Regions from separate parts of the Alloalcanivorax xenomutans genome, predicted to be linked through region 1. Evidence: predicted binding sites of a transcription regulator. Region 1 holds the regulator's gene; each other region holds the start of a gene.
The links. Region 1 encodes PhoB, which activates phosphate uptake and scavenging genes when phosphate is short. Its sites were predicted from a motif close to TGTCATANNNNTGTCANA; they were not measured.
Positions count from the first base shown of each region.

Region 2: a site for PhoB is predicted at 1,694-1,711, ahead of RYH70_RS03060 (TIGR00153 family protein). Genes of this name have one in related genera too.
Region 3: a site for PhoB is predicted at 1,686-1,703, ahead of RYH70_RS17710 (phosphatase PAP2 family protein). Genes of this name have one in related genera too.

Region 1 covers NZ_CP136538.1:4,414,969-4,418,243, reverse strand. The annotation lists gene phoR (phosphate regulon sensor histidine kinase PhoR) at 1-929, opposite strand, end outside; gene phoB (phosphate regulon transcriptional regulator PhoB) at 1,006-1,710, opposite strand; gene ubiA (4-hydroxybenzoate octaprenyltransferase) at 1,847-2,719, opposite strand; gene RYH70_RS20405 (chorismate--pyruvate lyase family protein) at 2,731-3,252, opposite strand.
Region 2 covers NZ_CP136538.1:625,617-628,891, reverse strand. The annotation lists gene RYH70_RS03065 (GspE/PulE family protein) at 1-1,532, opposite strand, end outside; gene RYH70_RS03060 (TIGR00153 family protein) at 1,720-2,400, shown strand; gene RYH70_RS03055 (inorganic phosphate transporter) at 2,428-3,275, shown strand, end outside.
Region 3 covers NZ_CP136538.1:3,827,751-3,831,025, forward strand. The annotation lists gene RYH70_RS17700 (peptidoglycan DD-metalloendopeptidase family protein) at 1-18, shown strand, start outside; gene RYH70_RS17705 (anhydro-N-acetylmuramic acid kinase) at 8-1,099, shown strand; gene RYH70_RS17710 (phosphatase PAP2 family protein) at 1,100-1,642, opposite strand; gene erpA (iron-sulfur cluster insertion protein ErpA) at 1,746-2,084, opposite strand; gene RYH70_RS17720 (bactofilin family protein) at 2,211-2,648, opposite strand; gene RYH70_RS17725 (DUF6776 family protein) at 2,717-3,275, opposite strand, start outside.

The DNA of each region.
Region 1 (3,275 bases):
GCGGTTTCCGGTACCTCCAGGACGATCTCGTGATGCTTGTCCGGCGCCAGTGCCAGGGCGCTCTCACGCATACGCTTGAGCATGCCATGCACGGTCACCGCCTGATGGGTATTGTCGGTATTGGTGCTTTCCAGCCGCGACAGCAGCAGCAAGTCATGCACCAGGGCTTCCATGCGTTGGGACTGGCTGGCCATCTGCGACAGCGCCCGGCGTAGCCGGGCCTGCTCCTCCGGCACGGTGTCCTGCAGGGTCTCCAGATAGCCCTTGAGTACGGTCAGCGGCGTTTTCAGCTCATGGCTGACGTTGGCGACGAAATCCTTGCGCATCTCCTCCAAGTGATGCAGCCGGGTGACATCGCGGGCCAGGATCAACTGGTCACCGACGCCGAACTCGGTGATACGGAATTGCAGGATACGGTTGTCGTCCACCGGCCCGGGGATTTCCAGCGGTTCACGAAAGTCGCCGCGGGACAGGTATTCGGTGAAGCGGGGGTGGCGGATCAGGTTGGTGAGCGGCTGGCCGAGATCCTTTTCCTCGTTCAGGCCCATCAACCGGTGCGCGGCGTGGTTCCAGTATTCCAGGTAGCCGTGGCTGTCGATCAGCACCACCGCGTCTTCCAGCGCATTCACCGATTGCTGGGCGCGAAGAATGATGCCCTGCAGGTTCTCCTGAGCGCGCCGCTCCTGCTGAAAAAGGTGTTCCAACCGGGTATAGAACTCTCCCCACAGTCCCACGCTGTCCGGCGGTTCGGTGTGTTCCTCGCGGATCAGCCAGGTGTAGAGGGCGAACAGCTGGCGGGTGCTCCAGACAATGTAGCCGAGCAGACCCACCACCAGCGGCCATATGTTCTGTATCGCCAGGGCCGCGACCAGCGACAGGGCGATAAGAACAATGATGCGGTTTACTTCCTTGGCCAGACTGCTTTTCATTGGCCGTTGCTTCCTCTCGGGGCCGTTGCGGAGGGGGAGGCCCGTTTCGGCCGGTGCGATCCGTATCAGAGGTGTATCAGGACACCTGGGCGGATTTTACCGAAAAGCGATAACCGGTGCCCCGCACGGTCTGAATGAAACCATCAAAGCCGTGAGGCGCCAAGGCCTTGCGCAGACGGCGGATGTGCACATCGATGGTACGGTCCTCCACGTACACATTGGCGCCCCAGACCTGATCCAGCAACTGGGTGCGGGAGTAGGCCCGTTCCTGGTGGCTCATGAAGAACTCGAGCAGACGGTATTCGGTGGGTCCCATGTCCACCGGCACCCCGTGAGCGCTGATGCGGTGGCTGACCGGATCCAGGCACAGACCCTGGACATCGATTTCCTTTTCACCGGCGGCGGCGGAGGAGCGGCGCAATACCGCGCGGATGCGCGCGATCAGCTCGCGGGTGGAGAACGGCTTGGTGACATAATCGTCGGCGCCCACGTCCAATCCCTGGATCTTGTTATCTTCCTCACTTTTGGCGGTGAGCATGATGATTGGCACTTCGCTGGTGTTGTCGTCCCGTTTCAGGCGACGAGCCAGTTCGATACCGCTTACCGAGGGCAGCATCCAGTCCAGCAAGACCAGGTCCGGCCGTTCGTCAACGATGCGTTCGTGGGCCTGCTGGGCGCTTTCGGCTTCGAGCACGTCGAAATCGGCCAGTTCGAGAGCCACGGACACCATCTCCCGGATGGCCGGCTCGTCATCGACAATGAGGATGCGATTTTTTGACATAGTTCGGTCTTCCGCTTTCCCGCCCGGATGTGGGGAGCCTCATTAGATGGCTTTTTTATGACATCTTGATGACAGATTTGCCAACCTTTTCGCCGCCGGTCGCGGCATTACGCCGGGCGGCGGCGTTTCCGGGGAGTCACAAATATTGCAGAAACAGACCGACGAAAACGCAGGCACCCACCCAATGGTTGTTAAGAAAGGCGTGGAAACAGGGCCAGCGTTCCCGGTAGCGGATGCGCCATTGTTGATGAACGAACAGGACGAGGGCGCCCAGCAGGCCCAGATACCAGGGCAGGCCGAAGCCCAGGCGCAGCCCCACCAGCACCAGCCCGGCCAGCACCAGACCCTGGAGAATGCCGATGATCACCTTGTCCAGATCCCCGAACAGAATGGCGGTGCTCTTGATCCCGATCTTGAGGTCATCCTCGCGGTCGCACATGGCGTACTCGGTGTCGTAGGCCACCGTCCACAGCAGGTTGATGATGAACAGCAGCCAGGCGATCGGCGGCACGCTGGCGGTTTCGGCGCCGAACGCCATGGGAATGGCCCAGCTGAAGGCCGCGCCCAGCACCACCTGAGGCAGATTGGTGAAGCGTTTGGTGAACGGATAAAGGATGGCCAGCCCCAGTCCACCGAACGCCAGCCAGAAGGTGAAGCGGTTCAGGAACAACACCAGGATCAGGGCGATGAACAGCAGGCCCACGAATAGGCCCAGAGCCTGTTTGGCGCTCAGGGCGCCGGTGGCCAGCGGGCGGCCCCGGGTGCGCTCCACCGAGCCGTCGAAATTACGGTCGGCGAAGTCATTGATCACGCAGCCGGCGGCGCGCATCACGAATACCCCGAGCACGAAGATAACAATGTTCTTCAGGCTCGGCGTGCCATCGGCGGCGATCCACAGCGCCCACAGGGTAGGCCACATCAACAACATGCTGCCGATCGGCCGGTCCAGGCGCATCAACTGAATCCAGGGCCACAGCGAGGGATAACGGTGTTCCACGAAAGCCAGCATGGTTGTTCCTTCTATTGTTCCCCCACCAGGGACCAGAGCGCGGGCAGAAAGTACTCCGCCACCAGCAGCGGTCTGCCCCTTTTCACGAAACGGGTCTGACGCCCCCAGCACGGCCCTCGGCCGGCCGGCGACAGGCCATAACGGACCCACACCTGATCCCGGTGCGCCTCGGGGTAACGGTATAACTCACTGCCCAGCGAACGGCCACCCATATGCGCCAGATTGCGGTTGGCCCAGCGCAGACTGAGCAGCGGCAGGACGCTGCGGGCTTCCACCACCGGAGTGTCGCACAGCATCAGCGTGACTTCCCGGATCAGCGCGATACGGCGCCCGCTCTGGTGTAACTGCTCGCGTTCGAAAGGCACGGGGACCGTCACCAGGGAGCGGTTGTGGCGGACGTGAAAAGTGCCGTGGCGGCGCAGGCGGGCGGTGAGGGATCCGGGGTCACCGAGCCAGTCGCGGATGAGCGGTGGTACGGTAAGACGATCCAGTGGGCGCCATTTCGGGTCGGCGTCCAGAGGTGAATTTGGCATAGTGTGACACTCCGCTCTCGACC
Region 2 (3,275 bases), 740 kb from region 1:
ATCCGCCCCAAATAGCCGGTGCCCCGGCACTCCAGACAGCCCACCGGCCGATACCAGGTTGCCGGCTGAGTCATCTTGAATGGCCGCACCAGCTCCCGCCAGGATGCCGCGTCCACCGCTTGCGGCGCCTTGCAGTGCGGGCACAGGGTCCGCACCAACCGCTGGGCCATGACCCCGGTGACAGCGGCGGTGATCAGATAAGGCGGCACGCCGAGATCGGTGAGCCGCACAATCGACGAAGGCGCATCATTGGTGTGCAGGGTGGACAACACCAGGTGGCCGGTCAGCGCCGCCTGGATCGCCATTTCCGCGGTGGCCAGATCGCGAATCTCGCCGATCATGATGATGTCCGGGTCCTGCCGCAGCATCGCCCGCACCCCCTCGGCGAAGCCGACGTCGATATTGGCCTGCACCTGCATCTGATTGAAGCTGGGTTCCACCATTTCGATGGGATCCTCGATGGTGCAGACATTGACCTCGCTGGTCGCCAGCTGCTTGAGCGTGGAATACAGGGTGGTGGTTTTACCGGAGCCGGTGGGCCCGGTGACGAAGACGATGCCGTGAGTGTGGCCGGTCATGGCCCGCCAAGCCTGGTGGTCCTCCTGGCTGAAGCCCATCTGCGCGAAGCTGCGCACCAGTACCTCCGGATCGAAGATCCGCATCACCATCTTCTCGCCAAAGGCGGTGGGCAACGTGGACAGCCGCAGCTCCACCTCATTGCCATCCGGTGTTTTGGTCTTGAGGCGACCGTCCTGAGGTTTGCGCTTCTCCGCCACGTTCAGCCGGGACAGGATCTTGAGGCGGCTGGTCACCGCCGCCATCACCGGTGCCGGCAATTCATAGACGTCGTGCAGAACGCCGTCGATACGAAAACGCATGCGCCCGGTATCCCGGCGCGGCTCCAGGTGGATGTCGCTGGCGCGTTGGGAGAACGCATACTGCAGGATCCAGTCGACGATATTGACGATGTGCTGGTCATCAGCGTCCGGCCGCCCCCGCCCGACCTCCAGCAGCTGCTCGAAATTGGCGATATCCGTGCCGCCCTGTCCACCGGAGCGGCGAGCCCCGGCGATGGAGCGGCTGAGATTGTAGAATTCAATGCGATAGCGGCGCAGCGCCTCCGGGTTCGCCAGTACTACCCGCACCGCCCGGTCCCCCAGCACCTGCTGCAGATCCTCGCGCCAGTCCAGCCGGTAAGGCTGATCGCAGCCCACCACCACCGTATCCGCCGACACTTCCAGCGCCAGGATGCCGTGGCGTTCGGCGAAGGCGTAGCTCATTACCTCGGTGACCCGGTCCACTTCCACCTTGAGCGGGTCGATGTGATACAGGCTCAGACCGCTTTTTTTCGCCAGCCAGGCGGTCAGCACTTCGATGTCGAGGAGAGTGTGCTCGTCCTGGCGGTCGGCCAGCCGGTATTTCGCCACCACCTGCAGCGGATGCCAGCTCTGTTCACTGCTTTCCCGCGGCGTGGTGGAGATCACGTTGTAGTCTTCCCGGGTCACGCGCTGCTCTTCGAGCAATTCACGCATGACCCAGCGAACATCCAGCTCGAACGCCCGGGACGGGCGAGCCGTGGTGGTGGCACCGATCACTACTACCCCCAAAAACCCATCTCACAATTAAGAAGATAGTATCAGCTTCCCATGAGATAGGCAGCGGCGCCGCTATCCACTATACTCGCGCCCACTTCAGTGACGATTCCGTGACAGGGTCCCTATGTCCTTTGGCAGCTCCATCGCCGGCCTTTTCGGCCGATCGCCGATACGCCCCCTGCAAAAGCATTACGACACCGTGCACGATTGCGCTTTGGGCCTGGGCGATTTCTTCTCCGCGGTCCGCGACAGTGACTGGGAACGTGCCCGCGAGGCCCGCCAGCGCATCGCCCAACTGGAAAACCAGGCCGACGAGCTGAAGAAAGAGTTCCGCCTCAATTTGCCCAAAAGCCTGTTTTTGCCGGTGCCCCGCTCCGATCTGCTGGAACTGGTCAGCGTGCAGGACAAGGTGGCCAACAAGGCCAAGGACATCGCCGGTCTCATGCTGGGCCGGCAGATGACGCTCCCCCCCAGCCTCGCCGATAGCATGACCGACTATCTGCAAGGCGCCATCGATACTTCCGCCCAGGCCAAGAAGGCCATCAATGAACTGGACGAACTGGTGGAAACCGGTTTCAGCGGCCGGGAAATCCGTCTGGTGGAAGAGCTCATCGAGGAATTGGATCGCCTGGAACGGGCCAACGACGACCAGCAGGTGCAGATCCGCGCCCAGCTGTTCAAATTGGAATCCGAATTGCCTCCGGTGGATGTGATGTTCCTATACAAGATCATCGACTGGATCGGTGACCTGGCCGACCGCGCTCAAAAGGTTGGCGGCCATCTTCAATTGTTGCTTGCCCGCTAGGGTCCGGCAGACCAGCAGAGGTTCCCTATGGAGTGGATGCTCGAACACAGCACCCTGATGCTGCTCATTGCCGGCGGCGCCGGTTTCCTGATGGCCCTGGGCGTGGGCGCCAATGACGTTGCCAACGCCATGGGTACGTCGGTGGGGGCGCGGGCCCTCACCGTCAAACAGGCGGTTCTGATCGCCATCGTTTTCGAGTTCGCCGGGGCCTACCTGGCCGGCGGCGAAGTCACCGCCACCATCCGCAAGGGCATCATCGACGCCGAGGTGTTCAACCAGACGCCTCATTATCTGGTCTACGGCATGCTCGCCGCGTTACTGGCCGCCGGTATCTGGCTGGTGGTGGCCTCCTGGGCGGGCTGGCCGGTATCGACCACCCACTCCATCGTCGGCGCCATCGTCGGCTTCGCCGCGGTTGGCGTGGGCATGGACTCGGTGCATTGGGGGCAGGTGGGTTCCATTGTCGCCAGTTGGGTCACCTCGCCGCTGCTGGCGGGCTTCCTCTCCTTCGCCTTGATAAAGAGCGTGCAGAAACTGGTTCTCAACCATGACGACCCGTTCCAGCGGGCCAAGAAAGTGGTGCCGTTCTACATGTTCCTGGTGGGTTTCGTGATCACCAAGGTAACCCTGGTCAAAGGCCTCAAGCACGTGGGGCTGGAGATGAGCTTTGGCGCCAGCACCCTGTGGGCCATCGCCGGCGGCGCCGTGGTGGCCGGCCTCGGGGTTCTGTTCCTGAGCCGCATCCAGCCGGATCCGGAAGCCGACAAGGATTTTCGTTTCAGTTCGGTGGAGCGGGTGTTCGCGGTACTGATGATTTTCACCGCCTGCGCCATGGCCTTCGCGCATGGCTCCAATGACGTGGCCAATGCGGTGGG
Region 3 (3,275 bases), 590 kb from region 1:
CGCAGCGATGTCCGGTGACGGGCTCTACATTGGTCTGATGACCGGCACCAGCGTCGATGGCATCGACGCGGTGCTGGCCCGCATCGGCAAGCGGGACTTTCAACTCCTCGCCCACCAGGGCTCTCCCTTACCCGCCCCCCTTCGTGACGACATCCTGAAGCTGTGCCGCAGCGGCCCCGATGAGATCGATCAGGCCGGGCGCCTTCATCGGCAGCTCGGCGACGCTTACACCCGGGCCACGCAGGCCTTGCTGGCGCAATCCGGTTACCGGCCGGAGCAGATCCATGCCATAGGCTGCCATGGCCAAACCGTTCGCCACCGCCCCGGCGATCTCGGCTTCAGCGTTCAACTCGGTTGCCCAGACACCCTGGCCGTCCACACTGGCATCCCGGTAGTGAGCAACTTCCGCAATAAAGACATGGTGCTCGGCGGTCAGGGAGCGCCTCTGGTACCCCGCTTCCACCAGCGGCTGTTCGGCGCGGTGGCGCAAAAGGTCGCGGTGGTCAACATCGGCGGCATGGCCAATGTCACTCTGCTGGATGATGGCAAGCTGATTGGCGGCTTTGATACCGGTCCCGGCAATGTCCTGATGGACCTCTGGACACAACGCCATAAGGGCGAGCCCTATGACCGGGACGGCGCCTGGGCCGCCGGCGGCACCCTCATGCCGGATCTGCTGAACACCCTGTTGGCCGACCCCTATTTTCGGCTGCCGCCGCCGAAAAGCACCGGCCGTGAGCATTTCAACGAGGACTGGCTGCAACGGCAACTGCCGGCGGACGCCAACGCGCGGCAAGTGCAAGGCACCCTGGCGGAACTGACCGCCCGCACCATCGCCGACGCCCTTGGCGATTTCGCGCCACAACGGCTGCTGGTTTGTGGCGGAGGCGCCAATAACCGGCACTTACTCGCCCGCCTCCATATCCTGCTCGACATCCCGGTGCATTCCACCGAGGATTTTGGTCTGCACCCGGACTGGGTGGAAGCCGGCGCTTTTGCCTGGCTGGCCTGGGCCAGAGTCGAAGGAGAAACCGGGAATGCGCCAGCGGTCACCGGAGCCAGCCGGGCCGCGGTGCTCGGCCAGCTCACGCTGCCCTGATCACACGCTGCCGAGAACCCAAAGCGCGCTCAGCGTGGACGAGATGCCCAGGGTGGCGCCAGCGAGGATATCCGTGGGGTAGTGCACGCCCAGCAGCACACGCGAGGCGCCGACCATAAGAGCGAACATCACGGCCATGGGCGCCAGTGCCGGGAAGAAAACACAAATCAGGGTGGCCATGACGGAAGCCGCGGCGGTATGCCCCGACGGGAAACTGAAGCGGTCCGCCGGTTTGATGAAGGCATTGAGCGCCTCCACGCTGTCCGCCGGACGCGGGCGGCGAATCAGATTCTTCAGCAACATGAACGCCGGCACCTCAATGACGTAGGCAATAGCCGCCGCCTGCGCGAACACCGTGCCAATGCCATCCAGCAAGGTCCACACCAGAGCCACCAGCACCACGTACAGAGGCCCATCACCAAGGCGGGATACCAGGCGTGCCGCTCGGGCCCAACGGGCTGCCCGCGGCTGTTTGGACAGCCAGCACATGGCACGCACGTCGGCGGCGGTCATACGTTGGAAACTGGGTCGCTGAATCATCATGCCTCCAGCATCCATGCCCGTGGAGACAATGATTTGACTGTTTGGTGACGGTTTTATGACGATCCGTCAGGGGTGTCTCGCACGGAGATTGCCCTTGAAAGATTTACACAGAGAAGGAGGAGCCGCAACCGCAAGTTGTTGCCGCATTGGGATTGTTGACCACGAAGCGGGAGCCCATCAGCCCCTGCTCATAGTCCACTTCGGAGCCATCCAGGTACTGAATACTCATGGCATCCACCAGCAAGGTCACGCCTTCCCGGTCCACCGAGGTATCGTCGTCGTTAACCTGCTCATCGAAAGTAAAGCCGTAGGAGAACCCCGCGCAACCACCGCCAGTGATGTACACCCGCAGTTTCAGATCGGGATTGCCTTCGTCATCACGCAACTCCTGGACTTTCTGAGCCGCGCGCTCGGTCAGGGTAATAGGTGCGGATTCGCTCATCATGATCACTTCATATCCAGGGCGAGCATGGTCCAATACCTGAGTGTTTTAGTCAAGAATGACCGACGGCGGCTTGTGCCACCGCCATAAACCTCACCGGCATCAGCTTGAAACAGGCCCGATAGCTCAGACGGTTTCCGCCGGATCCGCCTCGACCTGTTCCCCGGCTTTCTGCCCGGGAGCCGGCAGATTACGCCGTTCCTCGTCCATGCGCACCAGTTTACCGTTGACCCGGGCGCCCATCACCATTTCCAGCATGATGTAATAGACATTGCCGTCCACCGACGCCTTGCTGGCCAGCTCCAGGTGCTCGGCGGCGCTGACGTCACCCTCCACCCGGCCATTAATGGTGACCCTCGGCACGTGAATCTCGCCGCGCACCACCCCGGTCTCACCGATGATCAGCTGTCCACCTTCATCGCCGGCACGAATGTTTCCTTCCACTTCCCCCTGAATATGCAGGCCACCGGTGAATTCCACATCCCCCAAGATGCGGGCACTGGCGGCAATCAGGGTGTGGTCGCGAAAGCCTTGTGCATTGCCTTTCTTATCTCGACCCAACACCGTTGTCTCCTGATGATTATCGTTGCGGCGGAGCGCTTCGAAGCGCGCCCCGCTCCCCCCCTGGAAGCTCACCAAGGCAGTCGTTGTTCCGACTGTGCGGTCCTTCGCCCGGATGCCGTGGCGGTCACCTCCAGAGATGACACCTGCAGTTCCGCGGGCACCGTTACAATACCCGAAAGCTCCTGAAAATACCGGAACTGAAACCTGTCCTCACTGTGCTCTTCAAGGTAATCCGTGGCATCGGCGGTAAACGCCTCGCCATCCCGGCTGCCGCGCAACGTGAAACTGACACGGCCGGACAGAGCGTCCCGGTTCTCCCCGGTTTGCACCAGCACCAGGCGATAACGCACCCGCCGTTCGCCCTCCGCGGGACTCAATTCCAGTTTTTGCACCACCAGCCCATGATTTTCGTCACTGGGGGACATCACACTCTTATAGAACGAGACCGCCTGCTCCAGTTCCGCCTGCTGATCACGCAGGGCCCGGATCTCCTGACGCAGCTGCTCGCGCGCCTGTTCCCCCACCTGAGCTTCGGTGCGGTACACCGCCAGATCCTTGCGGGCCTGATCCAGTTCCTGTTTGACCTGGTGCAAAGAGCGTCGGGCAGGCCCGTCCTCCTCACCCTCG